DNA from 2 places in the Williamsia sp. Leaf354 genome. Region 1 is predicted to be linked to the other one. Evidence: predicted binding sites of a transcription regulator. Region 1 holds the regulator's gene; the other holds the start of a gene.
What was found. Region 1 encodes LexA, which represses DNA repair genes until DNA is damaged. Its sites were predicted from a motif close to CGAACANNTGTTCG; they were not measured.
Positions count from the first base shown of each region.

Region 2: a site for LexA is predicted at 2,551-2,564, ahead of cofD (2-phospho-L-lactate transferase). Genes of this name have one in related genera too.

Region 1 is NZ_LMPL01000002.1:474,594-490,214, forward strand. Features, by position in the region: gene ASG12_RS10295 (proteasome assembly chaperone family protein) at 1-177, shown strand, start outside; gene ASG12_RS10300 (DEAD/DEAH box helicase) at 177-2,705, shown strand; gene ASG12_RS10305 (DJ-1/PfpI family protein) at 2,801-3,430, shown strand; gene ASG12_RS10310 (MarR family winged helix-turn-helix transcriptional regulator) at 3,427-3,876, shown strand; gene ASG12_RS10315 (aminotransferase family protein) at 3,905-5,140, opposite strand; gene hrpA (ATP-dependent RNA helicase HrpA) at 5,259-9,302, shown strand; gene nrdR (transcriptional regulator NrdR) at 9,240-9,740, opposite strand; gene ASG12_RS22090 (LysM peptidoglycan-binding domain-containing protein) at 9,864-10,355, opposite strand; gene lexA (transcriptional repressor LexA) at 10,558-11,238, shown strand; gene ASG12_RS10340 (SDR family NAD(P)-dependent oxidoreductase) at 11,323-12,186, shown strand; gene ASG12_RS10345 (putative PEP-binding protein) at 12,203-13,942, opposite strand; gene ASG12_RS10350 (DeoR/GlpR family DNA-binding transcription regulator) at 14,138-14,905, shown strand; gene ASG12_RS10355 (1-phosphofructokinase family hexose kinase) at 14,902-15,621, shown strand, end outside.
Region 2 is NZ_LMPL01000003.1:485,937-501,557, forward strand. Features, by position in the region: gene ASG12_RS13785 (phosphatase PAP2 family protein) at 1-906, shown strand, start outside; gene ASG12_RS13790 (DUF3499 domain-containing protein) at 886-1,341, opposite strand; gene ASG12_RS13795 (metallopeptidase family protein) at 1,439-1,954, shown strand; gene ASG12_RS13800 (WhiB family transcriptional regulator) at 2,024-2,305, opposite strand; gene cofD (2-phospho-L-lactate transferase) at 2,799-3,806, shown strand; gene ASG12_RS13810 (coenzyme F420-0:L-glutamate ligase) at 3,796-5,166, shown strand; gene ASG12_RS13815 (NUDIX hydrolase) at 5,163-5,744, shown strand; gene glgC (glucose-1-phosphate adenylyltransferase) at 5,731-6,948, opposite strand; gene glgA (glycogen synthase) at 7,077-8,249, shown strand; gene ASG12_RS13830 (putative RNA methyltransferase) at 8,275-9,099, opposite strand; gene ASG12_RS21295 (DUF3117 domain-containing protein) at 9,137-9,307, opposite strand; gene ASG12_RS13835 (DivIVA domain-containing protein) at 9,435-9,776, opposite strand; gene ASG12_RS13840 (acetoacetate decarboxylase family protein) at 9,784-10,518, opposite strand; gene ASG12_RS13845 (SDR family oxidoreductase) at 10,573-11,442, opposite strand; gene ASG12_RS13850 (glucosyl-3-phosphoglycerate synthase) at 11,522-12,535, opposite strand; gene folP (dihydropteroate synthase) at 12,532-13,443, opposite strand; gene ASG12_RS13860 (long-chain-acyl-CoA synthetase) at 13,448-15,187, opposite strand; gene ASG12_RS13865 (TIGR00730 family Rossman fold protein) at 15,271-15,621, opposite strand, start outside.

The sequences.
Region 1 (15,621 bases):
GCCGCCGATGAGTCGCTGCCCAGCGGTGACGAACTGGGCGCCGAGCTCGAGGCGTTCCTGGCCGATCAGACCGCGGGCGACGATGTCGATGTGGACGGCGCGCGACGCGAGCTGCCCGAGGACCACGACGGCCCGGACAGCCAGAACCCGACCCCGCCGACCGGAGACGGTGTCTGATCGCCGGACCCGCCACTCTCCCGACCCCGGCGTCCGCCGACGCCGACGACCTCTTCGACGCACTCGGTGAGTGGGTCTCCGCGCGCGGCATCTCGCTCTATCCCGCGCAGGAAGAGGCGCTGATCGAACTGGCCTCCGGTGCCAACGTGGTCCTGTCGACGCCCACCGGATCGGGGAAATCGCTCGTCGCGACCGGCGCCGCCTACTTCGCGCTCGGTCGAGGGCAACGCACGTTCTACACCGCCCCGATCAAGGCGCTCGTGAGCGAGAAGTTCTTCGACCTCTGCGCACAGTTCGGCGCGGAGAAGGTCGGCATGATGACCGGCGACGCCACGGTCAACCCGGGTGCGCCGATCATCTGCGCGACCGCCGAGGTGCTCGCGAACCTCGCGTTGCGCACCGGCGCCGACGCCGATGTCGGTCTCGTGGTGATGGACGAGTTCCACTACTACGGCGACACCGAGCGTGGCTGGGCGTGGCAGGTGCCGCTCATCGAGTTGCCGCACGCACAGTTCCTGCTCATGTCCGCGACGTTGGGCGACGTGTCCTTCTTCGTCGACGACCTCACCGAGCGCACGGGACGTCCGACGGCCGACATCAGCGGCACGCAACGACCGGTACCGCTGGACTACAGCTACGTGCTGACCGCGGTGCACGAGACCATCGAGCGGCTGATCGAGGCCGACCGCGCGCCGGTGTACGTCGTGCACTTCACCCAGCAGTCGGCCGTCGAACGTGCGCAGGCCCTGCTCAGCGCCAAGATCATCACCCGCGAACAGCGCGACGCGATCGCCGCCGAGATCGGCGACTTCCGCTTCTCCGCCGGCTTCGGTTCGACGCTGTCGAAGCTGGTGCGTGCGGGGATCGGCGTCCACCACGCGGGGATGCTGCCCCGCTACCGACGTCTCGTGGAACGGCTTGCGCAGCAGGGACTCCTGCGGGTCGTCGCCGGTACCGACACCCTCGGCGTCGGCATCAACGTCCCCATCCGCACGGTGCTGTTGACCGGGCTGACGAAGTACGACGGCGTCCGCACCCGCCATCTGCAGGCGCGTGAGTTCCACCAGATCGTCGGACGCGCGGGCCGAGCGGGCTACGACGATCGCGGTTACGTGGTGGCGCAGGCCCCCGAACACGACGTCGAGAACGCCCGGGCGACCGCCCGCGCGGGCGACGACCCGAAGAAGCTCAAGAAGATCCAGCGCAAGAAGGCGCCCGAGGGCTTCGTCTCATGGGGTGAACCCACTTTCGAACGGCTCATCGCCGCCCCGCCGGAGCCGCTGCGGTCGCATTTCCGTGTGTCGACCTCGATGGTCATCGACGTGATCGCCCGTCCCGCCAACTGTTTCACCGCCATGCGTCACCTGCTGGAGTGCAATCACGAGCCACGGGAGCGGCAGCGGCGACACATCCTGCGCGCCATCGAGATCTACCGCGGGTTGCTCACCGCAGGGCTGGTCGAGCCGATCGACCCGTGGACCGCCGAGCCCTCCGACACCCCCGGCGGCAAGACCGTCCGCCTCACCGCCGACCTGCCCGCCAACTTCGCGCTGTCGAATCCGTTGTCGTCGTTCGCGATCGCCGCTCTCGAACTCCTCGATCCCGCCGACCCGGGTTACGCGCTCGACGCCGTGTCGGTGATCGAGTCGATCGTGGAGGACCCGCGGCAGGTGTTACGGGCGCAGCGCTCGGCCGCCCGCGACGTCGCCATCGCCGAGATGAAGTCCGACGGCATCGAATACGAGGAGCGGATGGAGCTGCTCGAGGAGGTCGACCACCCCAAGCCGCTGGCCGACATGCTCGACGCCGCCTTCGAGATGTACCGACGCGGCCACCCGTGGGTGTCGGGCACTCCCCCGGCCCCGAAATCGATCGTGCGCGAGATGGTCGAGGGCGCCATGGGTTTCACCGATTTCGTGGGCACCTACAAGCTGGCGCGCAGCGAGGGTGTGGTGCTCCGCTACCTCACCGACGTGTACCGCTCGGCGCGACACGGGCTGCCGACCGCACTGCACACCCCCGAACTCGACGACCTCATCGAGTGGCTCGGGGACCTCGTCCGACGGGTCGACTCGAGTCTCATCGACGAGTGGGAGCAGTTGACTCATCCCGACGACACCGGCGACGGACGTGCGACTCCCCCGCCCATGGCGGGTCCGAACGTCCGCGCCCTGCGGGTCGGTGTGCGCAACCACATGTTCGCACTGGTCTCGGCGTTCGCGCGTCGCGACGTCGCGACCCTGTACCGCAAGCACCCCGACGTCGAGTGGCGCGACGACCTCGATGACTACTTCGACGAGTACGACGAGGTCGGGATGGGTCCCGACGCGCGGAGCCCGCAGCTGTTCACCCTCGACACCTCCGAGCAGCCGTGGCGGGTGCGACAGACGCTCGACGACCCCGAGGGTGATCACGGGTGGGCCATCACCGCCCTCGTCGACCTCCCCGATGTCGAGGCCGACGATGCCGATGGCGCGGTGTCCGACGGTCAACCGGTGATCCGCGACGTCGAGGTGGTCGCGGGCTGACGCGAATGCGGACCCACTCCGGGGTCTCAGGTATTGACAGCAGCCTGTCAAGACGACAGTGTGTTGTCATCTGTTGACCACGTCAGGAGTTCCCCATGAGCACCGCACCCCGCCCCGTCCTCCTCGCCATTTACGACACGCTCGCCGACTGGGAGTACGGACTCGCCAGCGCGCACATCAACTCCGGCGCCCACCAGGTCGACCCCGGTCGGTTCACCGTGGTCACCGTCGGGCTCATCGACGCGCCGATCCGCACCATGGGCGGGATGCGGGTCGTGCCCGACATCACGATCGACGAGGTCGACGAATCCACCACGGCCGCACTGATACTGCCCGGGGCGGAGGCGTTCTCCGCCGGCTACGGAGCGCAGTGGGCCGACCTCGCCGAGCGGCTCCTCGCCGTCGGCATCCCGGTCGCCGCGATCTGCGGGGCGACCTCGGCCCTCGCCCGCCACGGGCTGCTCGACCATCGCCCCCACACCAGCAACGCCGCAGAATATCTCGGCGCGCAGCCGGGATACCGCGGTGAGGAGTTCTACGTCGACGAGCTCGCGGTCACCGACGGCGACCTGATCACCGCGAGCGGCATCGCGCCGGCACACTTCGCGCGCGCCGTGCTCGCACGGCTCGGCCTCTACCGACCCGAGACGCTTGCGGCGTGGTTCGACCTCTATGAGAACCACGACCCGGCGGCCTACCCGCGCCTGATGGCCGAGTCCGCGTGACGCACCCCCAGAGGTTGCTGAGCGATTCCGCGCTGCTGGCGTTCCGACTCAACGGGCAGTTCCTCGCCCTCGCCGACGACCTCGCGGCGCCCGCCGGACTCACCGCGACGCGGTGGCAGGTGCTCGGGGCGGTGGTCTCCGAGCCACTCCCGGTGTCGCAGATCGCGCGCGACATGGGCATCACCCGGCAGAGCGTGCAACGCACCGCCGATCTGCTGGCGCACGACGGCCTCGTCGAGTATCTCCCGAACCCGGCACACCGTCGGGCCAAACTGGTCACCCCCACCGTCGAGGGACGGGAGGCGATGGCGCGCATCTCCCCCGGTCACGCCCGCGCCGCCGCACGGCTGACCGACGAGGTGGGGGCGCAGCGATGGGAGACCATCGTCGAGGGACTGCGCGCGCTGTCGGCGGCCCTCGACGCGATCGAGGACCGCCCGACCTGACCGGACGGAATGGGTGTTCGACCGAAGGTCAGACGAGTTCGTCGAGCCCGTCGGACATGCGCTGGGCCAGTTCGTGTGTCTGCTCGGTGGTCATCACGAACGCCGGCGAGATCTGCAGCGCTCCCGCGCCCGCTGCGCGTCCGCTCACACCGTGACGGCGCAGCGCGGTGACCGCGGCCGGCCCCTGGGCGGGGTCGGCCAACTGCACCGCCGCCACGGCCCCGATGCCGCTGCGCACCTCCGACACCACGGTGTGCTCGGCGAGCGGCGCGAGCGCGGTGTGCAGGTCGGACTCGAGTCGTCGTGCCTCGTCGAGCAACCCCTCGCGCTCGATGATGTCGAGGTTGGCCATCGCGGCCGCGGCCGCACCGGCGTGGCCGCCGTAGGTGTAGCCGTGGCGCCACCACACGCCGCCGGAGAAGAACGGCTCGGCGATGTGGGGGGCGACGAAGACCGCACCCATCGGCACGTAGCCCGAGGTGAGTCCTTTCGCGGTGGCCATCATGTCGGGCTGCAGGTCGAAACGCTGCGAGGCGAACCAGGACCCGCCGATGCGCCCGAAACCGGTGACGACCTCGTCGGCCACGAACAGCACGTCGTGGTCGCGGCAGATCTGGCGCACCTCGGTCAGGTACCCCTCCGGTGGGAGATAGATGCCGCCGGCACCGATGACGGGTTCGCAGAAGAACGCGGCCACGGAGTCGGGGCCGACGCGCTCCAGGAGTCCGAGCAGGCTCTTGGCGTCGTCCCACTCGACGGTGGCCGCGTCGGCCATCAGGGTGCCGTAGCCCTCCCGGTTCGGCGGCAGCCCCGACAGCGCGGTCCCCGCGACGTGCATCCCGTGGTAGGCCTTCGTGCGCCCGATGATCAGCGTTTTGTCCGGTCGACCCTTCTCGTGCCAGTACCGGCGGGCCAGTTTCGCCGCGGTGTCGATCGAGTCGCTGCCGCCGGAGGTGAAGAACACCTTGCTGTCCGCGATGGGCGCGATCCCGCCGAGTCGCTCGGCGAGCTCGATGGTGACCGCGGGCGCGACGTCACCGAAACCGGAGTAGTGCGCGAGAGTGCCGAGTTGGCGTGCCACCGCGTCGGCGATCTCGGTGCGACCGTGCCCGACGTTGGTGAACCACAGACCCGCGGTCGAGTCGATGTACTTGTTGTCGTCGGTGTCCCAGATGTGCACCCCCGAACCGCGAGCGATCGCGAACGGTCCGGAGGAGCTGACCGCCCCCATGTCGGCAAACCCATGCCACAGCGTCGACGTCATGGGCCAATCATGCCTGTCGCCCACCGGCGTGGCGGGGGCGCGGTCCCCTGTGGCGAGGAGTCGTCGCGCACACGGCGCGGGGCCCGACGCAGAGGGAACGAATATCGTAGGAGACATCATGTCCCGACCCCCTCGCGCGCGTTCGACCGACGACCGGTCGGCACGTCGCCGTCCGAACGGCCCCCGGGGTCCCCACACCGACTCGACGGCCACGCCATCCGAGCCACTCGTCATCGACGAGGACGAGGTCTCGATCGTCGATGCCCACCGGTTGCGGCGCCGCGTGTCCGGGGCGCGCGACGACCGTTCCCGCCACCGGCTGGCCGGTTCGATCGACGCGGCGCGGGGGCGTCTGGCCCGCAGGAAGACGCTCGTCCCGGAGCTGAGCTATCCCGACGAGCTGCCCATCTCGGGGGCGCGCGAGGAGATCGCGGCCGCGATCGCCGCCCACCAGGTCGTGGTCGTCGCCGGGGAGACCGGATCGGGCAAGACCACCCAGCTGCCCAAGATCTGTCTGGGCCTCGGGCGCGGCGTCCGCGGCGCGATCGGCCACACGCAGCCGCGCCGAATCGCCGCGCGCGCCGTGGCCACCCGCATCGCCGAGGAGACCGACACCGAGTTGGGCGCCGCCGTCGGGTTCGCCGTCCGTTTCGACGACCGGTCGGGCGCGGACACCCTCGTGAAGGTGATGACCGACGGCATCCTGCTGCGCGAGATCGGACGCGACCCGCTGCTGCTCGCCTACGACACGCTCATCATCGACGAGGCCCACGAGCGCAGCCTCAACATCGATTTAATCCTCGGCTTCCTCAAGCAGCTGCTGCCCCGCCGACCCGATCTCAAGGTCGTGATCACCTCGGCGACCATCGACCCCGGCCGCTTCGCCGAGCACTTCGCCACCCCGGACCATCCGGTCCCGGTCATCTCGGTCTCCGGCCGCACCTACCCGGTCGAGATCCGATACCGACCACGGGACGCCGAGACCGACGACGGCGACCCCGACGGCGACACCCGAGGCGGGGGCGACCACGACGACGTCGACCAGATCCAGGCGATCGACGCCGCGATCGGTGAACTCACCCGTGCCGGACCCGGCGACATCCTGGTGTTCCTGGCCACCGAGCGCGAGATCCGCGACACCGCTGACGCCCTGCGACGGCGCCTCGACGACCGTGTCGACATCCTCCCGTTGTTCTCACGGTTGTCGACCGGCGATCAGCAGAAGGTGTTCACCACCTCGCAGCGCCGACGGATCGTGTTGTCCACCAACGTCGCCGAGACCTCGCTCACCGTGCCCGGCATCCGCTACGTCGTCGACGCCGGCACCGCGCGCATCTCCCGGTACTCGTTGCGTACGAAGGTGCAGCGGCTGCCGATCGAACCCGTCTCGCAGGCCAGCGCGCGCCAGCGAGCCGGCCGGTGTGGACGCGTCGCCGACGGGATCTGCATCCGTCTGTACTCCGAGGAGGACTTCGACAGCCGCCCCGAGTTCACCGAACCGGAGATCCTGCGCACCAACCTCGCGTCGGTCATCCTCACGATGACCGCGCTGAATCTCGGTGACATCGCCGATTTCCCGTTCGTCGAGGCTCCCGACGCACGGTCGATCCGCGACGGGATCGGCCTCCTGGAGGAGCTCGGCGCCGTCGACGGGTCCGGCACCCGCCGCGGTCTGACCCCGGTGGGTCGCGACATCGCCGACCTGCCCATCGATCCCCGGTGGGCGCGCATGGTGGTCGCGGCGCACGAGAACGGCGCGCTGGCCGAGGTGCTCGTCATCGTCGCCGCCCTGTCGTTGCCCGACGTCCGCGAGCGTCCCACCGAGAAGCGACAGGCCGCCGACGAGTCGCATGCGCGGTTCGCCGTGGCGGGGTCGGACTTCCTGTCGATCCTCGCGCTGTGGCGACACCTCGAACAGATGCGGGATGAGCTGTCGAACAACCAGTTCCGCAAGCGGTGTGAACGCGAGTTCCTGCACTGGCTCCGGATCCGCGAATGGCGGGAGCTGGTGCGACAACTCGAACGCATCACCGCCGACAAGGGATGGACACCCAACACCTCCGACGCGTCGCCCACCGCGGTGCACCAGTCACTGCTCGCCGGGTTGCTCGGACACATCGGCGTCCGCGACGGCGACACCCGCGAGTTCCTCGGCGCCCGCGGAACCCGGTTCGTGGTGTTCCCGGGGTCGCCGCTGGCCAAGAAGCCGCCGCGTTTCGTGATGGCCGGTGAGGTGGTGGAGACCTCGCGGTTGTTCGCGCGCACGGTCGCGGGCATCGAACCCGAGTGGGCCGAGAAGATCGCCGGACCGCTGGTGAAACGTTCGTACAGTGAGCCGCACTGGTCGTCGAAGCGGGGTTCGGCGATGGCCTACGAGCGCGTCACGCTCTACGGCGTACCCCTCGTCGCGCACCGCGCGGTCCCGTTCGGCCGGGTCGATCCCGAGACATCGCGGGACCTGTTCATCCGGCACGCGCTGGTCGAGGGTGACTGGCGCTCCCGACACCCCTTCTTCGACCGCAACCGGGCCCTGCTCGAGGACGCCCGTGACCTCGAGCACCGTGCGCGCCGCGGCGACCTCGTCATCGACGACGACCAGCTCTTCGACTTCTACGACCAACGCATAGGTCGAGAGGTCGTGTCGGCGGCCCATTTCGACACCTGGTGGAAGTCCGCGCGCCGCGGGGACCCCGAACTGCTCGACCTCACCCCCGACACGGTCGCCGACACCGACGCGGTCTCGGCGACGGAGTTCCCCGACCGGTGGCAGCAGGGCGAGGCGCACCTCGATCTGACCTATCAGTTCTCGCCCGGCGCCGAACGCGACGGGGTCACCGTCCACATCCCCCTCGCCCTGCTGCCGCGGGTCCGTCCGTCGGGCTTCGACTGGCTGGTCCCCGGACTGCGCACCGAGCTGGCCGTGGCGATGGTGCGGAGCCTCCCCAAATCGGTGCGCAGGCGGCTCGGTCCCGCCGCCGATGTCGGGGCTGCGGCCATGGCCGCACTCACCCCGCGCAGCGAACCGGTCGCCGTCGGTCTGGCGCGTGAGGTGAGTCGCCAGACCGGTGTCGCGGTGTCGCCGAACGATTTCGACCCGACCACGTTGCCCCGCCATCTGCGCATGACCTATGCCGCGGTCGCCAACGACGGATCGGTGGTCGCCACCGCCGAGTCGCTCGCCGAGCTGCGCGACGCCGTCGGGGGATCGGCGCCCGCGGCGCCGCGGCGTGGTGTCTCGACGTCCCGGGGCGGTGCGTCCGCCGCACCTGCGCCGCCGCCGATCACCGAGTGGACGGCCGCCACCATCGGGACCATCGCACCGTCGGTCGTGGAAACCGTCGCCGGTCAGCAGGTCACGAGCCATCCGTGCCTGCTGGTGGTCGACGGCGGTGTCGTGCGGGCGGTCGCGACCACCGCCGCCGAGGCCGACCTGCAGACCCACCGGGCCATCCGACGGCTGCTCGAGATCTCGATCCCCGTCCTCAAGCCCTCGGCCACCGGCCGGCTACCCGTCGCGGCGCGGTTGGCGTTGTCGCAGAGTCCCTACCGCTCGACCGAGGACCTGCTGCGTGACTGCACACGGGCGGCCATCGGCGATCTCACGGGGTCGACCGGCACGGTGCGCGACCCCGCCGCGTTCGCGGCGCTCCGGGCGTCGGTTGCCCGTGACACCCCGGCGGTCGCCCACGCCGCACTGGCAACCGCGGCCGACGTGCTGATTCGCGTCGCTCCGATACGGGCGGAACTCGACCGCCTCCGCTCGGGAGCTGCCGTCGCCGACATCACGCGCCAGCTCGACGATCTCGTGTTCGACGGGTTCATCGCCGCCACCGACGCCGAGCACCGCGCGCGTGTCGCGGTGTATCTCGACGCCATCCTCGTGCGATCGGCGCGCCTGCCCGCTGCGTCGGCGACCGACGCCCGGGCGATGGAATCGTTGGACCGCGTCCTCGACAGGTGGGCCGAGGTGGTCGAGAGAGCGACGCCGGCACGGCGTGTCACGCTCGGGGAGCAGATCCACTGGATGGTGGAGGAACTGCGCATCGGGCTGTTCGCCGAGCGCATCCGGCCCGCCTATCCGGTGTCGGAGCAGCGGATCCTACGTGCGATCGACGGCCTCGCCCGCGGAGCCGACGGAGGCGGTGGCGGCGCGCGACGGTGACGACCGCAGGTCGTCGATCTCGCGCTGGAAGTCGTCGACGGACTCGAACGACCGGTAGACCGAGGCGAAGCGCAGGTAGGCGACCTCGTCGAGTTCACGCAGCGGCCCGAGGATCGCCAATCCCACCTCGTTGCTGGGGATCTCGGCCGAACTCGAGGCACGGACGGCGTCCTCGACCTGCTGGGCCAGCAGCCGCAACCGGTCCTCGTCGACGGCACGGCCCTGGCACGCGCGACGGACGCCGAGCATCACCTTCTCGCGGCTGAACGGCTCGGTCACCCCGTTGCGCTTCACGACAGCGAGCACCGCGCTCTCCACCGTGGTGAACCGACGGCCGCAGTTCGAGCACGAACGGCGGCGGCGGATGGCCTGACCCTCGTCGGCAACACGCGAGTCGACCACTCGGGTGTCCTCGTGCTTGCAGAAGGGGCAGTGCATCGACGTGTCCTCGAACCTGATCCGCGGGCGACGCGCGTCGAGGACGGACCCCGGGGCGTCACAGGGTCCGATGTGGACCCACGGTCGCGAGGATACCGACCCGGGTCGAGCGTCACACACCGGTCAGTTCCGGTAGAGCGGTGCGAGCAGCGGTTGGCCCGCGGTGAGGGCCGATCCGCTCATGTGGTTGAGCTCCCTGATGTCGGCGACGACCGCCGACGTCGACCGGTCCGGGGCGACGCGCTGCGCGAGCTCGCCCAGCGACTCCCCGCCACGGACGTGGACCACCGAGGTACCGGCGATCGGCGCGGCCGTCGAGTCGGTGGCGGCCGCCCCACCGATGACGACCGCCCACACCGCGATCGCGAGGGCGATGCCGGCGACGATGGCCGCGCCCCATCCGATGGGGGCGGGCCGGCGCGACACCGGTGCGTGGCGGCGTCCGTCGGCGCACACGACGCCCGCGGGGCGCGCCGCGACCGGCCGACCCGAGGGGCGGCGGCGTGCGGGCACGGGGCGCGGCGCCGGACGCGGCGCGCGCTCGACCGTGGCTCCGGCGGGCCGGTGACCCGCGTGTGCGGTGGTGCTGCTGTGACGCGTGAGAGTCTGATTCATGACGTGCTCCTCATCGACCAGACGTTCGAGTGAACGTGTGTTCGATTTGTATCACGCACCTCCGACAATGTCCCGACACGGTCGAACAAATGTTTGAAAGTTGTTATCTGCTGCACTACTGTCCCAGGTGACAGCAGGTCCGCGCGTCATCCGAACCGTTCGAACAGACCGGTCGGGAGCGGGCCGCGACAGGAGGGACACCGTGTCCGACACCACCGTCACCACCACCGACTTCGCCGACGGCCCGATCAGCGAGGCCGATCTGACGCCTCGGCAGGCGAAGGTGCTCGAGGTCATCCGTGCGTCGGTCCGCGAGCGCGGCTATCCCCCGAGCATCCGCGAGATCGGCGACGCGGTCGGCCTCAACTCCACCTCGTCGGTCGCCCATCAGCTCCGCACACTGGAGCGCAAGGGCTTCCTCAAACGCGACGCGAACCGCCCCCGCGCGGTCAACGTCCAGGACGCCGATCCCGGTGACGGCGGGGGGTCGGATGCACTCTCGCTGCCGACCCCGACCTTCGTCCCGGTCCTCGGCCGGATCGCGGCCGGCGGGCCCATCCTCGCCGAGGAGGCCGTCGAGGAGGTCTTCCCACTCCCCCGCGAACTCGTCGGCGACGGTGCGCTCTTCCTGCTCCGGGTGGTCGGTGAGTCGATGATCGACGCCGCCATCTGCGACGGCGACTGGGTGGTAGTCCGCCAGCAGAACGTCGCCGACAACGGCGACATCGTCGCGGCGATGATCGACGGCGAGGCCACGGTGAAGACCTTCAAGCGCACCGACGGACACGTGTGGCTGATGCCCCACAACCCGCAGTTCGACCCCATCCCGGGAGACGAGGCGGCCATCCTTGGCAAGGTCGTCACCGTCATGCGTCGCCTCTGATCGACTGCACACACCCCGCAGATCCCATCTGACCACGCCGCGTGTCACACTGAGCTCCCCGTTCGGCGGACGACAGGAGAAGTGATGGGCACGCAGCGATTGGTCCTGGACGGGGCGGTGGTCATCGTGACCGGCGCCGCGGGCGGCATCGGGCGAGAGGTCGTCCGTGAGGTGCATCGTCGCGGTGCCCGGGTGGTCGCACTCGACCTGGTCCAGGCGGCGGTCGACGACGCCGTCCGCGGACTCGATCCCGACCGCGTGCTCGCGGCACGCGCCGACGTCACGGTCCCCGCAGACCTGTCCGACGCGGTCGATCGTGCCGTTGCGCGATGGGGACGGATCGACGTGGTGTTCGCCAATGCCGGTATCTCCAGCGGAGATTCGGCCGACACCGTGGCCAGCGTGGCCGACGGCGTGTTCGAGCGCGTCATCGGCGTCAACCTGATGGGTGTGTGGAACACGGTGCGGGCGGCACTCCCCCACATCATCGACTCCCGGGGGCATGTCCTCGTCACCTCGTCGACATACGCCTACCTCAACGGGATGGTGAACGCGCCCTACGCGGCATCGAAAGCCGCCGTCGAGCAGATTGGACGCGCGTTGCGCAGCGAGCTCGCGGCCCACGGCGCGACGGCCGGGGTGCTCTACCCCGGATGGGTCGCGACCCCCATCGCCGACGTCGCCTTCGGCAAAGACCAGCTGGCCACCGCGCTGATCAAGCGGGCCTTCCCACGTCCGCTGCTCACGCCGATCAAGCCCCGACGCGTCGGGCTGGCGGTAGCCGACGGGATCGAGGCCCGGTCACCGCGCATCCAGGTGCCACGCCGGTGGATCCCGGTGTCCGCCCTGCGCGGGATCGTCAACCCGCTGTCGGATGCCGCCCTGCACCGTGATCCGACCATGATCGGCCTCGTGCGTGAGGTGGAGGACCGGGCTCACCGGCGGTGAGCCCGACCGGTCGCCGTCAGGCGTGCAGGGCCGCCGCCGCGGCGGCCCGTGCGTCTGCCGGATCTGCGGTGGCCAGCGCCGCCTGCGCCGCGGCCCGGCACTGCGCAGTGCTCACCTGACCCAGCGCCGCACCCACCCCCGCGGCGGCCGCGGGTGCGCTCGACAGTGACGTGGCGCCCATGCCCACCAGCACACAGGCGAGCAACGGGTCGGCGGCGGCCTCACCACACACGCCGACGGACTTGCCGGTCGCCGAACCCGCTGAGGCGACCATGTTGATCAGTGCGAGGACGGCGGGCTGCCACGGGTCGGTGAGGTAGGCCAGTTCGGCCGACATGCGGTCGGCCGCCATCGTGTACTGCGTGAGGTCGTTGGTGCCGATCGACACGAAGTCGACCTCGGCGAGGATCGACGGCGCGAGCAGTGCGGCCGAGGGGATCTCGATCATCACCCCGGCGATGAGGCCCCGGGCACGCACCTTCGCCGCGAAGTCACGCGCCTCGGTCGCGGTGGCCACCATCGGGGCCATCACCCACGGGGACGAGCCGGTGGCCTCGGCGGCGGCCGCGATGGCGTCGAGCTGCCGATCGAGCAGACCCGGGTTGCCGAACGCCACCCGCAGACCGCGCACACCGAGCGCGGGGTTGGCCTCGGTTCCGTTGTCGGCGAACAGGAGCGGCTTGTCGGAGCCGGCGTCGAGGGTGCGGATCACGATCTTCGCGTCGGGCTCCCCCGCGGAGGGGACGAACGCTTCGATGACCTCGCGGTAGAGCGCGGTCTGCTCGGCGGCGTCGGGCTCCTTCGCGCGGTCGAGGAAGGCCAACTCGGTACGGAACAGCCCGATGCCCTGGACCGGGAAGTCGGTCGCGGAGCGCGCAGATGTCCCGTCCTGGACGTTGGCGAGGATCGACACGTCGAGTCCGTCGGCGGTGCGTCCCGGTCCGTTCCAGCGCGACACCAACTCCGCGGCGTCGCGAGACCGGGCGACGGCGGTGCGGGCGGTCTCGGCGTCGGGACCGACGGTGACGGTGCCGGCCTCCCCGTCGAGCATCACCGGGGTGCCCGCGGCGACCGAGGTCAGGGCACCGACCGCGACGACACACGGAATCCCCAACTGGCGGGCGATGATCGCGGTGTGGCTGGTCGGTCCGCCCAGACGCGTGGCGAGGCCCCGCACGAGGGCGGGGTCGAGCCCGGAGGTGTCGGCCGGAGCGAGGTCGTCGGCGAAGAGGATGACCTCGTGGTCGGGCTGGGCCAGGCCGGGTTCCGGGTCACCGGCGAGTTCGGCGAGCACACGATCGCGCACGTCGAGCAGGTCGGTCACCCGCTCGGCCATGAGACCGCCGAGCTTGGTGAACATGGCGACGAACTGTTCGGTGGCGTCGACCGCGGCGTTCGGTGCAGGTGATCCCGCGCGGATGAGCTTCTCCGCCGAGGAGATCCAACCGCGGTCCTGTGCGAGGGCGGCGGTTGCCGAGAGGACCTCCGAGGCCACCCCGGTGCCCGCGGAAGCACGGGCACGCAGGCGGTCGGCGACGGCCGCCGCCGCGGCGACGAACCGCGCGCACTCGGCCTCCACATCCGCCGGTGGGGTCCCCGGGCCCGGCAGGGCCGGCCGCTCACCGGGCCACATCACCGGCGCGAAGGCCACACCGGACACCACGGGGGTGCCGGTGAGGACCGTCGGGGCGGCGGGATCGGTGGAGGTGGTCACGTCCGCCGAGGAGAGGTCGTTCGCTGTCGCGTGGGGAGCCATGGGGTGCCTATCGATCGTTGCTGTCGGCCGATCATCCGCCGCGGCGTCCGATGTGGACTCTCGACGAGGTGATTGTCATTGCGGTGCTGCTGTGTGACTCAAATTACAAGAAAAGCTTGACTTGTCAACACATCCAGGCGTAAACACAACGATATCAACATTCAAAGCCACACATTCCAACCGAAACGGGGACGCGTGTACGCCGAAGAGCGACAGCAGGCCATCGCCGACCAGGTACTCGCCCACGGTCGCGCGTCGGTGACCGCGCTGGCCGAGGAATTCGATGTCACCAGCGAGACCGTGCGTCGCGATCTCGCCTCGCTCGAGCGGGCCGGATTCCTGCGTCGCGTACACGGCGGCGCCGTCCCGGTCGACGCCGTGCGGGTCACCGAGCTCGGTGTCGCCGAGCGCGCCGATGCCCATCCCGACGAGAAGGAGCGCATCGGCACAGCCGCGTGTCGCTTCGTGCCGTCCGACGGCGGCAGCCTGGTCATCGACGCGGGCACCACCACCGTGCAGGCCGCCGCCCGGCTGCCGCGCGATCGAGCGCTCACCGTGTTCACCAACTCGCTGCCCGTCGCCGCGTCGGTGGCCGATCACCCGGGCGCGCAGTTGCACTTCCTCGGCGGTCGCATCCGCGGGCTCACCCAGGCCGCGGTCGGACCCGCCCCCATCACCGCACTCGCCTCGTTCCGCGTCGATGTCGCGTTCATCGGCACCAACGGCATCACCGAACGCCACGGGCTGTCGACACCCGACCCCGACGAGGGTGCGGTGAAGTCGGCGATGATCGCCGCCGCCAATCGTGTTGTCGTGTTGGCGGATTCCTCCAAGCTCGGCGCCGAGGACATGACGCGCTTCGCCGGCCTCGAGGAGGTCGACGTCCTCATCACCGACGACGGCATCGACCCGGGCTTCTCCGCGCAGCTGTCCGCGCGCGGTGTCGAGGTCGTGATCGCATGATCGTCACCGTCACCGCCAATCCCAGCGTCGACCGCACCATCGTGCTCCCCGGAGAACTGGTCCGCGGATCGGTCATCCGCGCCGCCGACGCGCGTGTCGAGCCCGGGGGCAAGGGCGTCAACGTCTCCCGCGCCGTGCAGATGGCCGGCGCGGCGACCACCGCGATCCTGCCCGCACGCGCCGGCGATCCGTTGCTCGTGGGACTCGACGCCGTGGGGCTCGTCCACCGCACCGTCGACGTCGCCGTCGACGTCCGCAGCAATCTCACCATCACCGAACCCGACGGCACCACGACCAAGCTCAACCTGCCCGGCGCGGTGATGTCGCCGTCCGAGCTCGCCGAGATGACCCGCCTGGTTTTGGACTCCGCCTCGACCGCGACCTGGGTGGCGCTGTGCGGATCGCTCCCGCCGGGGGTGCCCGACAACTGGTACGCCGACCTCGCCGACCAGCTGGCGTCGATGCCCTGCCGGGTCGCGGTGGACACCTCGGGGACGCCATTGACCGCAGTGCGCGCGGCCATGCCCGGGGTGTCGGTGGATCTCATCAAGCCCAACAGCGAGGAACTCTGCGAGATCACCGGCGCAGATCTCGATTCCCTGGAACGGGCCGCCGACGCCGGCGACTTCGGTCCCACCCACGACGCGGCGCGCGCCCTGCACGACCTCGCCGGCTGCGCGGTCCTCGCGACACTGGGTGCGGCCGGCGCGATGCTG
Region 2 (15,621 bases), on a different contig from region 1:
CGCGACTGGCTCCCGTTCGGCCTCGTGCTGTTCGCCTACGAGAGCACCCGCGGCACCGCGGCGTTCCTCGGGATGCCCACGCAATGGCATCTGGCGGTCGACGCCGATCGCTGGATGTTCGGTGTGGTCCCCACGGTGTGGCTGCAGGAACATCTCAAACACGCCGACCCGCAGTGGTGGGAGATCATCACCAGCGTCGTCTACATGTCGTACTTCATCGTGCCCTACGCCCTGGCGGGATGGCTGTGGCTCCGCGACCGGATGGCGTGGAAGAAGTTCGTGACGCGTTTCGTCGCGCTGTTCTTCCTCGGTCTCATCGGTTACATCCTGGTGCCGGCCGCGCCGCCGTGGGCCGCGGCGCAGTGCACGGCCGAACAGGTCGTCGGTGGTCCGGCGTTTCCGCCGTGCATCACCGGTACACCCGAGAACGTTCCCGGCGGTGGGGTGTTGGGTCCGATGACCCCCGACGATCCGGCCGCGAAGCCCTTCATCGAGCGGATCTCCAGTCGCGGCTGGGACGTCCTGCACATCGGGCCGGTGCGCGACGTGATCGAGGTCGGCCAGGAGCGGTCGAACCAGGTCGCCGCGATCCCCTCGCTGCACGCCGGGTTGACCGGGCTGCTGGCGATGTTCATGTGGCGACGGGTCGGTCCGCGCGGTCGGATCCTGTGGGTGGGCTACGCCGCGGCGATGGCGTTCACGCTCGTGTACTCCGCCGAACACTATGTGTTCGACCTGATCCTGGGGTGGTCGTTGGCCGCCCTGGTGATGGTCGGGTGCGCCGCCGTCGAACGGTGGTGGGCGCGACGCTCAATTCGTCGCACCGTGGACGACGGCCCTGATCACGACGGCCCGGTCGGTGCGACACAGACCGCGGGGGAACCCTCAGTCGATCGGGTCGGGTAGCACCCGGAGATGACCGCGGCGGCCCGGACGCGGCCGTGAACGCGGCGATCCGGATGCGGTCGACCCGGTGTGGGCCGATGCCGACGATCCCGCCCCGGTGGACGTCGACCCCACGAACGGCGACCACGAACGGATCGAATCCGACGCCGAGCCCGCCGCTCGCAGCCCGCCGGCCTCGCGCACTGCCTCGGCGAGCGCGGTGAGATCGTCCTCGTCGCCGGCGGGGGTCGCCCATCCGCCGGTGCTGCGCATCATCTCCCAGCCGCGCGGAACGGTGATGCGGCTGGCGTGGTCGTCACAGAGATCCCAGGAATGCGGCTCGTCGGTCGACGCGAGCGGCCCGACGACGGCCACGGACTCGGCGTAGACGAAGGTCAACGTCGCGACAGCGGGTTGGGCACAGCCGGGCCTGCTGCACTGACGGGGGAGCCTCACCACGCGAGATTATCCCGACCGACCCCGCCGGGGCAGCAGACACACCGCCGCGCGCCGTGTCGACAGGTCTCGATCACGGCACGCTTACACTCTCGCCATGGCACGCAGGGTCCCTCCGGTCGTCTCCCGGCATCGCGGCACCACATCGGGCCCGGGCCCCACGCGGCGCCGACGCCGTGACCGTCGCGGACGGGGATTGCGATCGAGTCTCCTGCCGCCGCAGGTCCCCGCGGCGAACACACGCTCGGAATCGTTCGATCTCGTGGTGCTGGAGGCGTTCGCCGAGATCGACGCGCGCTGGCACGAACAGCTCGGCGATCTCGACCTCGCGGTCGACGAGATCCCGCGGGTCCTCCCCCGCGATCCCGAGACGGTGCAGTGGCCCGACGAGGTCACCGCCGACGGTGCCATCCCCCTGGCCCGGCTGCTGCCGGCGGGTATCGACGCGAACGGGCGTCCGTCACGGGCGCGGATCGTCATCTTCCGTCGGCCGTTGGAGAGTCGCGCGGACAAGGGAGCCGATCTGCTCGACCTCGTCCACGAGGTCCTGGTCCATCAGGTGGCCACACATCTGGGGCTCGACGAGGACACCATCGACCCCGAACCGCACTGACCCGAGAAGCGCGGCCGCCGAGAGGTTCTCGAGGCGGTCAGGCGCGCGGTGCGGGGGTGTGCAGGACGATCAGATGATGCCGCGCTTGAGGCGCCGACGCTCGCGCTCGGACAGTCCGCCCCAGATGCCGAAACGCTCGTCCTTGTGCAGGGCGTACTCGAGGCACTCGGCCTTCACCTCGCAGCCCGAGCAGATGCGCTTGGCCTCGCGGGTGGAGCCGCCCTTCTCGGGGAAGAACGCCTCGGGGTCGGTCTGCGCGCACAGGGCGCGGTCCTGCCACTGGTCCTCGATGTCGTCGAAGAGGGCATCGAAGTCGTCGGTGACGAGGCTCAGGTGCGGGGTGGACGGCATGGCGGGTGCGAACGCGGGCGCGGACTCCGCGGCGCTCTCCGCCGACGGGTAGGCGTGGTTCGACGGGAATCCGTCACCCATCCGGTGCTCGAAAGTCATCGCCGGGCTCCTCGTGAATTCGTTTGCGGCCGCAGGGCGACCGAGGTGGGTGATGACCGTCGCCGCAGGGGCGCAGCCGGTGCGAGAATCGTGGTGCATGGGTACAGCCGGTGCCACCGCGTACGAACCGGGCCGTCAGACCCGTTCGAACGTGTGATCGAACACGAAGTCGCTCAACGATTCTCGATCACAAAACGCTAATGACACTGGTGTGATTAGACACGTACGCCGGTGTCTCGGTCAAGCGAAACGGCGAAATTGCCAATACCACTGCCGGTCCGGTATTCCGCGACACGACACCACCGGAGTGTCGCACCACTGGCGTGTCGCATGTCTCGGTCGGGTCTCGATGGCCACGGGCCGGTCACCACGACGCCCATTAGAGTGGGCGGTCGTGAAGGCAACGGTTCTCGTCGGTGGCGTCGGTGGCGCCCGATTCCTGCAGGGTGCGCGCCATCTGTTCGGCCGCACCCCGTTTCCCGCCGGAGCCGAGACCACGTCGTCGGACTCCGGCGTCACCGCCATCGTCAACGTCGGCGACGACGCCTGGATGCACGGTGTGCGCATCTGTCCCGATCTCGACACGTGCATGTACACACTCGGCGGAGGCATCGACCTCGAGCGCGGGTGGGGTCGCACCGACGAGACCTGGAACGCCAAGGAGGAACTGGCCGCCTACGGTGCCGACCCGGACTGGTTCGGGCTGGGTGATCGCGATCTGGCCACCCACCTGATCCGCACGCAGATGCTCGACGCCGGCTACACCCTCGCCGACATCACCGAAGCGTTGTGCAAGCGGTGGCAGCCGGGCGTGCGACTGCTCCCGGTGACCGACGATCGCCACGAGACCCACGTGGTGGTCAACCGCAGCGGCGATCCGGACGACGCAAAGGTGGCGATCCACTTCCAGGAGTGGTGGGTCCGTTATCGGGCCCAGATCCCCACCCACGGCTTCGCCCAGGTCGGCTCGGAGAAGGCGACCCCGGCCGCCGGTGTCCTCGACGCGATCGCCGACGCCGACATCGTGTTTCTGGCGCCCAGCAACCCCGTCGTCAGCATCGGCGCCGTCATCAGCGTTCCCGGAATCCGCGCGGCCCTGCGCGCGACGAAGGCTCCGGTGGTGGGGATCTCGCCGGTGATCGGCGGGGCTCCGCTGCGCGGCATGGCCGACGAGTGCCTGTCGGTGATCGGGGTCGAGACCACGTCGGAGGCCATCGGCGCCCACTACGGTGCGCGGTCGGGCACGGGCATCCTCGACGGCTGGCTGGTCGCACCGGGCGACGGTGCCGACATCCCGGGCATCGCCACCCGCGAGGTCCCCCTGGTGATGAGTGATCCGGAGACGACGGCCCAGATGGTCCGTGACGCCTGCGATCTCGTCGGTGTCGCCCATGACCGCTGATCCCCGTCCGCCTGCGACCGGCGATCACGCGGCGACCGGCACGCTCGAGATCATCGGGGTCCGCGGCCTCCCCCGCTTCGTCGAGGGCGACGATCTGGCCGCCGCGATCGCCGCCGCCGCACCGGATCTGCGCGACGACGACGTCGTGGTGGTGACGAGCAAGGTGTTTTCGAAGACCGAGGGCCGCATGGTCACCGCACCGACCGATCCCGAGGAACGGGATGCATTGCGGCGCACGTTGATCGATGCCGAGTCGGTGCGTGTGCTGGCGCGCAAGAACCGCACGCTGATCACCGAGAACGCGCTCGGCATCGTGCAGGCGGCGGCCGGGGTGGACGGGTCGAACATCGACACCGACCAGTTGGCGCTGCTGCCCGTCGATCCCGACGCCAGCGCCCGCCGGCTACGCGATCGACTGGCCGCCGACCCCGGTGTGCGCGTCGCGGTGATCGTCACCGACACCATGGGACGCGCCTGGCGCAACGGCCAGATCGACGCGGCCATCGGCTCGGCCGGCATCGCGGTGACCCACCCCTACGACGGCAGCGTCGATCCGCACGGGAACCCGCTGATCGTCACCGACATCGCCGTCGCCGACGAGATCGCCGCGGCCGCGGATCTGGTGAAGGGCAAGCTGATCGAGACGCCCGTCGCCATCGTGCGCGGCCTACGCCTCCACGACGACGGTTCCGGCGCACGCGATCTCGTCCGCCCGGGTGACGAGGACCTGTTCTGGCTCGGGACCGCCGAGGCCATCGACCTCGGTCGACGTCAGGCGCTGCTCACCCGCCGCTCGGTGCGCGCCTTCACCACCGAACCCGTGGAGCCGGAGATCATGGACGCGGCGTTCGCCGAGGCGCTGACCGCCCCCGCTCCGCACCACACCCACCCGGTACGTCTGGTGTGGGTCCGCGACCGGGAGCGTCGCATCCGACTGCTCGACGCGATGGCCGATCGCTGGCGTCGGGACCTCGCGGCCGACGGACGCGGCGAGGAGTCGATCGCACGCCGCGTGGCGCGCGGACAGCTGCTCTACGACGCCCCCGAACTCGTGATCCCCATGCTCGCCCTCGACGGCGCACACGACTACCCCGACGCCGCACGCACACGTGCCGAACACACCATGTTCACCGTCGCCGTCGGGGCCGCGGTGCAGGGGCTGCTCGTCGCGCTGTCGGTGCGCGGGGTGGGCAGTTGCTGGGTGGGGTCGACGATCTTCGCCGCCGACATCGTGACCGATGTCCTCGAGGTGCCTGCCGACTGGGAACCTCTGGGCGCCATCGCGATCGGACATCCGCAGGAAACCGACACCGGCCCGCGCCCGCCGGCCGACCCGGCCACCGCCGTGGCGATCCGATGAGCGCGGCGAGCCTGCACCGCTCGGCGGTGGAGATGCTGACCGGGTGGTCGACGACCGACCCGCATCAGGACTCCATGCGCCACACCGTGCTCGCGTTCCTCGCCGCGCGCGCCGACGCCTGCCTGCGCGCCTGCGCGCCCGGCCATCTCACCGCGTCGACGATGATCCTCGACCACACCGGCGACTTCGCGCTCCTCACGCTGCACCCGCGCGTGGGGGCGTGGATCCAGGTCGGTGGGCACTGCGAGCCGGAGGACGACGGCATCGCCGACGCCGCGATGCGCGAGGCGACCGAGGAGTCCGGGATCGCCGGACTGACGTTGTCGCGCGAGCCGATCGCGCTGCACACCCACCCGATCACGTGCTCGCTGGGAGTGCCCACCCGTCACCTCGACGTGCGATTCCTCGGGGTGGCCCCACCCGGACCCGACGGCGGCCTGCCCGAGATCATCCGCAGCGACGAATCGGTCGACCTGCGGTGGTGGCCGGTCGATGCGCTGCCCGAGGGCACCCACCACGCGGAGATGGCCGCACTGGTCGCCGCGGCGCGCCGGGCGAAGGGCCTCAGCCCAGCCTGACGCCCTTGCCGACGGCCACCACGCCGCCGGCGCTGATGGCGTATTTCTCGCGGTCCCGCTCGAGTTCGACACCGAGGATCTCGCCGGGGCCGACGACCACGTTCTTGTCCAGGATCGCCTTGCGCACGACCGCACCCCGACCGATACGCACTCCGGGCATGAGGACGCTGCCCTCGACCGTGGCGCCGTCCTCGATGATGACGTTGGAGCTGAGCACCGAATTCCGCACGGTCGCAGCGGAGATGATCGACCCGGCGCCGACGACGGATTCCTGCGCGAGACCCCCGTGGACGAACTTGGCGGGCGCGAGGTTCTCGGCCGCGCCGCGGATCGGCCAGCGGCGGTTGTAGAGGTTGAACACCGGGTGCACCGACACGAGATCCATGTGGGCGTCGTAGAACGCGTCGAGGGTTCCGACGTCGCGCCAGTACCCCTTGTCGCGCTCGGTGGCGCCGGGGACCTCGTTGTCCTTGAAGTCGTAGACGAACGCCTCGCCGCGGTTGACGAAGCCGGGGATGATGTCGCCACCCATGTCGTGGTCGGAGTCGCTGTCCTCGGAGTCGGCGCGGATCGCCTCCACCAGCGCCGAGGTGGTGAACACGTAGTTGCCCATCGAGGCGAAGGTGGCCTCGGGATCGTCGGGGGTGCCGGGCGGGTCCTTGGGCTTCTCCAGGAACTGCGTGATGCGACCGGACTCGTCGGCGTCGATGCAGCCGAACGCGAACGCCTCGCTGCGCGGCACGCGGATCCCCGCGACGGTCGCCGCGGCACCCGAGGCGATGTGCGCCTCCACCATCTGCTCGGGATCCATCCGGTACACGTGGTCGGCGCCGAAGACCACGATGTAGTCGGGTTCCTCGTCGTAGACGAGATTGAGCGACTGGAAGATCGCATCCGCGCTGCCGGTGTACCACCGCGGCCCGAGACGCTGCTGCGCCGGGACGGGCGTGATGTATTCACCGTTGAAGCCCGACATGCGCCACGTCTGCGAGATGTGGCGGTCGAGGGAGTGCGACTTGTACTGGGTGAGCACGCACAACCGCTGGTATCCGGCGTTCACGAGGTTGCTCAGTACGAAATCGATGAGGCGGTACGCCCCGCCGAACGGGACCGCGGGCTTCGCCCGGTCCATGGTCAAAGGGAACAAACGCTTTCCCTCACCGCCGGCGAGAACAATTCCGAGCACGTGCGGCTGTGATCTCACCCTCACAACCTATCCGCGATCTGTGCCATCGGCCACCGGTTCGGCGCCCGGCGATCCGCCACACGTGCCCGACGCCGAGACGACGGCCAGGGGTGCGGGTGACGGCGCGCGGGTCTAGCGTCGTCGGTATGCGAGTGGCGATGATGACCCGCGAGTACCCACCGGAGGTCTACGGCGGCGCAGGGGTCCACGTGACCGAACTGGTGCGGCATCTGCGACCGCTGGCCGACGTCGACGTGCACTGCATGGGCGCTCCCCGCGACACGGCTCACGTCTACACCGCCGATCCCGGATTGACCGGTGCCAACGCGGCGTTGACGACGATGTCGGCCGATCTGCGGATGGTCGCCGGCGCGTCCGAGGCCGACATCATGCACTCGCACACCTGGTACACCGGGCTCGCCGGACACGTCGCCGCGCAGCTCTACGGGGTGCCCCACGTGCTCACCGCCCACTCGCTGGAGCCCCGGCGCCCCTGGAAGGCCGAGCAGCTCGGCGGTGGGTACCGCCTGTCGAGCTGGGCCGAGCGCAACGCCGTCGAGTACGCCGACGCGGTGATCGCGGTCAGCGCGGGCATGCGCGTCGACGTCTGCGACGCCTACCCCCGACTCGACCCGGCGCGGGTACACGTGGTGCGCAACGGCATCGACACCGCGACGTGGTTCCCCTCCGACGAACCGTTCGGCGAACAGTCGGCCCTGCGATCGCTCGGCGTCGATCCGGACCGCCCGATCGCGGTGTTCGTCGGCCGCATCACCCGGCAGAAGGGCGTGCGGCATCTCATCGCCGCGGCACACTCCTTCGATCCCGACCTGCAACTCGTGTTGTGCGCGGGTGCGCCCGACACCCCCGAGATCGGTGCACAGACCGCCGAGGCCGTCGCCGAGCTCTCCCGCACGCGCGACGGCGTGTACTGGGTGCAGGAGATGCTGCCCACCGAGCGGGTACGCGAGATTCTCTCCGCGGCAACGGTCTTCGTGTGTCCGTCGATCTACGAGCCGCTGGGCATCGTGAACCTCGAGGCGATGGCGTGTGGCACGGCGGTCGTGGCGTCCGACGTCGGCGGCATCCCGGAGGTGGTGCGCGACGAGGTCACCGGCCGACTCGTCGCCTACGACGAGTCCGATGAGTCGGGTTTCGAGGCGGGACTCGCCGCCGCGGTGAACGCCGTCGTCGCCGACCCGACACGGGCCGCCGAGATGGGTGCCGCCGGACGGTCGCGCGCGATCGAGGAGTTCTCGTGGGAGTCGATCGCCGAACAGACCATCGCGGTGTACCAGGCCGCGCTCGCGGGACGGTGACCGGAGCGGCCGCTGTGCGACGCGGTCAGACGCGCCGGTAGCGCGACACCGTCACCGAGCACGTCACCTCGACGTGCTCGGGCAACACCGTTGCGCGCGCGGCGATCTCGTCGACCGACGCGTGATGCGCCGACGGTCCCATCGTGACGAGGTCGGCGACGTCGGATCGTCCGAGGGTCATCGTGTGCTCCACTGCGATGCGGTCCTCTCGCTCGAACACCCCGGTCAGGGAGTTGCCGATCCGCTCGGGTTTCGTGGGGTCGACCCCGATCATGCCCATGGGCGTGACGATCTCGGCGAGGTGGCGGGGCGTGGGCGCGACCACCACGAGGACTCCGTCGTCGGTGAGCACGCGGGCGAACTCGGCGACGTTGCGCGGCGCGAACACCGACAGGACGGTGTCGATCACGCCGTCGGCGACGGGTAGCCGCTGCCAGGCGTCGGCGACGACCGACCCGATCCGATCGTCGACACGTGCCGTCGCGCGCGCGCACGACTTCGACAGGTCCAGACCGATCCCGCGGGCCGCGGGATCGGTGTCGTCGAGGGCGTGGGCGAGATAGTGACCGGTGCCCGCCCCGACGTCGAGGCAGACCGGGCCCGAGGACGCGTCGGCGACCGCGTCGGCGATAGGGGCGTAGAGACCGGCACCCAGGACGCGTTCACGCGCGGCGACCATCGCGGTCGTGTCCGAACGCAGGCCCCCGGTGGAGCCTGCGAGCAGGGAGACATAGCCCTGACGGGCGATGTCGAAGGTGTGTCCACGGTCGCAGATCACCGTGCCCGCATCGATGTCGAGCTCGCCGGTGCACACCGGGCACGCGAGCAGATCGATGATCGCCGACAGCATCGGACTCGAGGGCTATCGGCGGACGGTCGCGGCGGGGTCAGCCGGCGACGACGCCACGCAGTTCTTCGCCGAGGGCTGCTGCCTCGTCTGCGGTGAGCTCGACGACCAGACGGCCGCCGCCCTCGATGGGGATGCGTACGACGATTCCTCGCCCTTCCTTGGCTGCTTCAAGGGGACCGTCTCCGGTCCGTGGCTTCATCGCCGCCATGTCACAAGCTCCCTCCGACAACGTCGCCGACAATCGGCGCCGGTTCACGATTCTATGCGCTGCGCCACACCCGACGAATTCGGCCGTCGGACGCAGACGCAGGTCAACCTCACAACGATGATACGGCTCAGACGTCCTCGGCCCGGGATGCGTCGGTGTCGGCCCGCGAGAAATCGTTCGCGTCACGCCCCTGGAGGTCGACGATGACCATGCGGAGTTCGTCGATCTCGCGGGCCAGTTTCTCGAGCGCCCAGTCGACTTCGGACTGCTTGTATCCCCGGGCCACGAGCGCGAACCGCAGGGCGCGGACGTCGTCGCCGGCGACGCCGGCCCTCGGCAAGCGGGTGAGTGTCGCGTCGCGTTCGAGCGGCGGGAGGTCTTCGCCGCGTCCGAAGACGAACCACACCACGGCGAAGACCGCGCCGATGACGAGCACCATGACGACCAGGTAGAGCAAGAGGGTCTGCACCCCGCGATCATCCCAGACCGGGTGCCGGGACCGGTCCCGACGCAGCCGACCCGGACACCACGACGGCGTCGCCGAAGGTCATCGACAACGCTCCTATCGACGACGCGAGCAGCGTGCGACCCGGCCGGAGCGCGCGCAGTTCGTCGGCCATCGGGTGGTCGCCGAGCTCGAGCCGTGCGCCCCCGGGACGGGTCCGCACGTCGGCGGCGCGCATCGTCCAGGGTGTCGCGCGTGTGACGCCGTCGAGGTGGGCGTACGCGGTGAGCGTGGTCGACGAGTCGGTGTCGGGCACGGCGACCCCCGGGCGCACCCGCAGCGACAGCACGGTCGAGGAGTCGGCCCGCAGCGTCCCGGTACGGACCGGACCCCGATGGTCGACCTCGAACGCGGCGAGCGTCTTCGGGAAGCCCCAGATGCCGCGACCGGCCGCCAGGGTGAAGTCGCCGTCGACCGGGAGACGGTGGATGAGCGCACACGCCTCGTTGCGCACCACCGACCGGAGGTCGCCGACGATCCCGCCGCGGCCGGCGTCGTGGGGACGGACCAGGAAGCAGACCCCGAACTCGTTGTACGGCCCGAGATCGCCGTCGACGTAGTCGACGAACACCAGCACGCACACCGCACGGCCGGGTCGCCACCGGATCACCGAGAGGCCGGTGTGATCGATCGCCCGTTGCGCCGCGGCAGCCGACACCGACACCATCGCCGCGAATGCGGTCGCCGTCCGGATCTGCACCGGCATCGTGACCGTCCGGCCCGCCACCTGGTGGACGGCCGGACCCGGGATCGCCACGCCTCAGCCCTCCGTCGCCGGGGCGACGACACCCCGCAACCCGTCGGCGCCGAACACCGGCTCGAGCATCGACCCGTAGTCAGGACCCCGGCGCAGCATCTGACCGCCGTCGACGTTGATGACCTGTCCGGTGATCCAGGTGGACGCGTCGCCGAGGAGGAACGCGGCCAGCTCGGCGATGTCGGTGACCTCGCCGACCCGCGGCAGCGGTGTCGCCTCGCGGTAGTCGGCGCTCAGTTCCGGCGAGTCGAGGACCAGCGCCACGAGTTCGGTACGTGTGAGACCCGGTCGGATGCCGTTGACGCGGACGTTGCTCGCGCCGAGTTCGTCGGCGGCGAGCGCGACGAGGTGATCAACGGCGGACTTGGTGACCCCGTAGGCCCCGAACCACCGGTGGGTGTTCGACGCGGCGATCGACGAGATGGCCACCATCGACCCACCGCCACCCGACACCAGTTCGCGGGCGGCGTGCTTGAAGGTGTACATCGTGCCGTTGACGTTCAGGTCGACGGTGTTGCGCCACGCGTTGCTGTCGATCTGGGTGATCGGGCCGATGGTTTCGCTGCCACCGGCGCACGCGACGACGCCGTCGAGTCGGCCGGTGTGGCCGACCGCGGTCGCCACGGCCGCGACGACCTGGTCCTCGTCGGTGATGTCGGCGACAGCCACGTGGACGCGACCACCACCGGTGATCCCCGAGGTGATCTCGTCCGCGGCCGCCTCGAGGCGGTCGCGGGTGCGTCCGACGATGGTGACCACGGCGCCGTCGGCGGCGAGCATCTCGGCGATACCGCGACCGATGCCGCTGCCCCCGCCGGTGACGAGGATTGACTTTCCCCGCACGGAACCGTCACTGACCGAACCACCGGGCATGCCGGCCTCCATCCGTCGCAGAACTAGAACACGTTCTACTCATGGAAGCACATCCGTCGGATCGACGGCACGGGTTGACCTAGGAGGCGCGGACCTTGTCCACCGCGCCGGGGCGCAGGGTGTCCATCGGCGGCCGGTCGGCGAGGTAGACCTCGGTCGTGTGCGGCGTGAAGGTGCCGTCGGTCTTGGCGGTGAACTGCGTGAGCCCGACCCCGGAGTCGGCGATCCCGCACCGGTTCATCAGGGTGCCCACGATCTGCCTGCTCATCACCCCGAGCTCGATCAGCGGTCGGTTGCGGTGGGTGCGCACACCCAGGTTGACCTGGCCGATGCCGGCCATGCCGTAGCGGTCGTAGGTGTCGACCAGCAGACCGATCTCGACGCCGTAGCCGGGCGCGAACGGCACCGCCGACAACAGTTCGCGGGTGCCCGCGTATTCGCCACCCAGCGGCTGCAGCACGGCGGTCAGATCGGGCTTGAGCGACGCCAGCAACGGGCGGGCGACGAGTTCGGTGACCCGGCCGCCCCCGTTGGGGTCCTGTGCGCCACCGGTGCGCAGCGGTCGGCGGTAGTAGCCCTTCACGAGCTGGATCTCCGGGTTCATCAGCAGCGGACCGAGCAGCTTGGGCACGAACATCGGGTCGGGGTCGATGAGGTCGGAGTCGACGAACGCGATGAGGTCGCCGGTGGTCGCGGCGATCGAACGCCACAGCACCTCGCCTTTGCCCTTGACCGGCGACAGCTCGGGGACGGCCTGCTCGCGGCTGACGACCCGCGCGCCTGCGGCGATCGCTCGCTCGGCGGTGGCGTCGGTGGATCCGGAGTCGAGGACGATCAGTTCGTCGACGAGGGTGCCCAGCAGCGGACGGATCGAGGCGATCACGTCGGCGACGGTGTCCTCCTCGTTCAGCGCGGGCAGCACCACCGAGACGGTGCGGCCACGCTTGTGGGCGACGAGCTCGTCGAGGTCGAACACGGGGTGCTCGAAGGTGTGTGTCTCCGACCAGGCGAGGGTGGTCGGGTCGGCGTCGGCCGGAGCGGGCCACATCTGCGTCGCGCGGCGCGGCGCGGACCCTGTGTGCTTGGCGGTCATGCGAGTCCCCTGACTGTTCGTTGGGGCGGACGGGTCCCCGCTATCGCGGCGACCATGTCCACCACACGCCGGGTGGCGGCAACCTCGTGGACCCGGAACACCCGCGCGCCCTGTGCGGCGGCGAGTGCGGTCGCGGCCAGAGTTCCCTCCAGCCGGTCCTCCAGACCCACACCCAGAGTCTCCCCCACGAAATCCTTGTTGCTCAGTGCCATCAGCACCGGCCAGCCCGTATTAACGAGATTGTTCACATGCCGTAACAGGGCGAGCCCGTGGTGGGTGTTCTTGCCGAAATCGTGCGTCGGATCGATGAGGATGTCGGCGCGCGCCACCCCGGCCCGCTCGGCACGACGGGCACCGGCCACCACGTCGGTGAGCACCGCCTCGACGACGTCGGGGTAGCGCACGCGGTGCGGTCGGGTGCGCGGCACCGCTCCCCCGGTGTGCGAACACACGATGCCCGCTCCGGCGTCGGCGGCGGCGTGCACCAGGTCGGGGTCGGTGCCCGCCCAGGTGTCGTTGATGAGGTCGGCGCCGGCGGCACACGCGGTCACCGCGACCTCCGCCCGCCAGGTGTCGACGCTGATGATGACGTCGGGGTACGCCGAGCGCACCCACTCGATGAACGGCACCACACGGTCGGCCTCCTCCGCGGCGTCGACCGCCACCCCGGGACCGGCCTTCACGCCGCCGATGTCGACGAGGTCGGCACCCTCGGCGACCACCCGGTGCACGCGGTCCATCGCGGCGTCGTCACCGAAGTCCGCACCCCGGTCGTAGAACGAGTCGGGGGTGCGGTTGACGATCGCCATAACCAGCGCCCGGCCGGTGTCGACCGGTCGGCCGCACAGGGTCGGGAACCACGACGACGGCACCCCGGCATCGGGTGCGGCGACGGCCGCGTTGTCCATACGTCTAGTTGCGCGGGGCTTTGGCGCCCGACACGTCGTCGACGTATCCGTCGTAGTACTCGACGTAGCCGTCGGACTTTCCGGCGAGGACGTACAGCGGGTCCTCTCCGACCTCGGAGTAGCCCTGATCGCGCAGCTCCACCTTCATGGTCTTGAACGTCGAGGTCTGCTCGAGCTGCTCGACCACGCGCACGAACAGCGGCAGCGCGTACGAGGGCAGGGCGTCGTAGAGGTGCTTGGCCAGCTGCGACCCGTCGAGCTTGTCGCCGTTCTTCAGCGTGACCGCCGCCATGCCGGCCTTGCCGTCGGTGTCGGGGATCTCGACACCGAACACCACCGACTGCCCGATCTGTCCGTCGGCGTCGAGCGCGCCCTCGACCTCGGTGGTCGCGACGTTCTCGCCCTTCCACCGGAAGGTGTCGCCGAGGCGGTCGACGAAGGCCACATGCGAGAAGCCCTGATCGCGCACCAGGTCGCCGGTGTTGAACCACCGGTCACCCTCGGCGAAGGCGTCCTTGACGATCTTCTTCTCGGTCGCCTTCGGGTCGGTGTAGCCGTCGAAGGGGATGCGGTCGTTGATCTCGGAGATCAGCAGACCCGGCTCACCCTTGGCGGCCTCCATCGCGCGGCCGGCGTCGTTGCGCAGCGGCTCACCGGTCTCGCCGTCGTACTGCACGATCTTGTACGGCAGCGGGCAGAAGCCGACGGTGCGCTTGACGTTGAAGATGTTGATGAACGCGAGGTTCGACTCGCTCGCCGCGTAGAACTCGACGATCCGGTCGATGCCGAAACGCTCGGCGAAGGTGTCCCAGATCTCCGCGCGCATGCCGTTGCCGACCGCGACGCGCACCGAGTGGGCCCGGTCGGTGTCCTTCTCGGGCTGCGCCAGCAGGTAGCGGCACAGCTCACCGATGTAGCAGAAGGCGGTGGCGCGGTTGAGGATGATGTCGTCCCAGAACTTCGACGCCGAGAACTGCTTGCCGATCGCGAGACAGGCACCCGCGCCGAGCACCGACGACAGCGACACCGTCAACGCGTTGTTGTGATACAGCGGCAGACAGGCGTACATCGTGTCGTCGTGACGTAGACGGACACCCATGCCGCCGATGCCCGACAGTCCGGTCAGCCAGCGGAAATGCGACATCACGCTGGCCTTGGGCATGCCCGTCGTGCCGGAGGTGAAGATGTAGAACGCCTTGGTCGACGCGGGCAGCGTCTCGGTGATCGAGGGGTTCTCCTGCGAGAGGTCCGCCGACTTCGCGTCGAGGTCGTCGAAGGAGAGCACGTTCTTCGGGACGGCCTTCTCGGGCACCGAGTCGAGCGCCTCGCGGGCGTCGGGATCGACGACGATCACGTCGGCCTCGAGCACCCCGAGGCTGTGTTCGAGCACGGCGCCGCGCTGGTTGTAGTTCAGCATCCCGGCGACGGCGCCGAGCTTCACGATCGCGAGCATGGCGAGCACGGTGTCGGGCTTGTTCTTGGCGAGCACCCCCACCACGTCTCCGGCGACGACGCCGGAGTCGGCGAGCAGTGCCGAGTAGCGGTTGACCCGGCGGTTGCACTCGCCGTAGGTGAAGGACTTGCCCTCGAAACGCAGGAACGGGCGATCGGGATGGGCCCCGGCCTTCTTCTGGAACAGGCTGCCGATCGTCATCGTGCTGGTCGGCTTGCGCAGCGCCAGGCCCGGCGCGTTGCGCAACATGACCGTCGCGTCGGAGGCCAGCCCGACGACCCCCTTGGCCATGTCCTTCAATCCGACGCGCGAACGAGACTCAGTGCTCACTAGTGCAGCTCCCCAGGGCAAAGGCGATTGGTGTCGAGGTGAGGTTACCGGCTGGTACACCATTCGATGGCGCGGGTCACAGAATCGGTGACCTGCAGGCGTTCGAGGGCGTGCGCGGAGACGAATCCGTCGCCCTGCAGCGCGGTCAGCCACGACATCAGCGGGGCGTAGAAACCGAAGGGGTCGAGCACCACCACGGGCTTGGCGTGCATACCGAGGTAGCCGCCGGTCCAGGTCTCGAACAGCTCCTCCAACGTCCCGATGCCGCCGGGCAGCGTCACGAACGCGTCGGCCCGTTCGTCCATCAGCTGCTTGCGCTGTCGCATGGTGTCGGTGACCACGAGTTCGTCGGCGTCGGTGTCGGCGACCTCGCGGTCGACCAGGGCGCGGGGGAT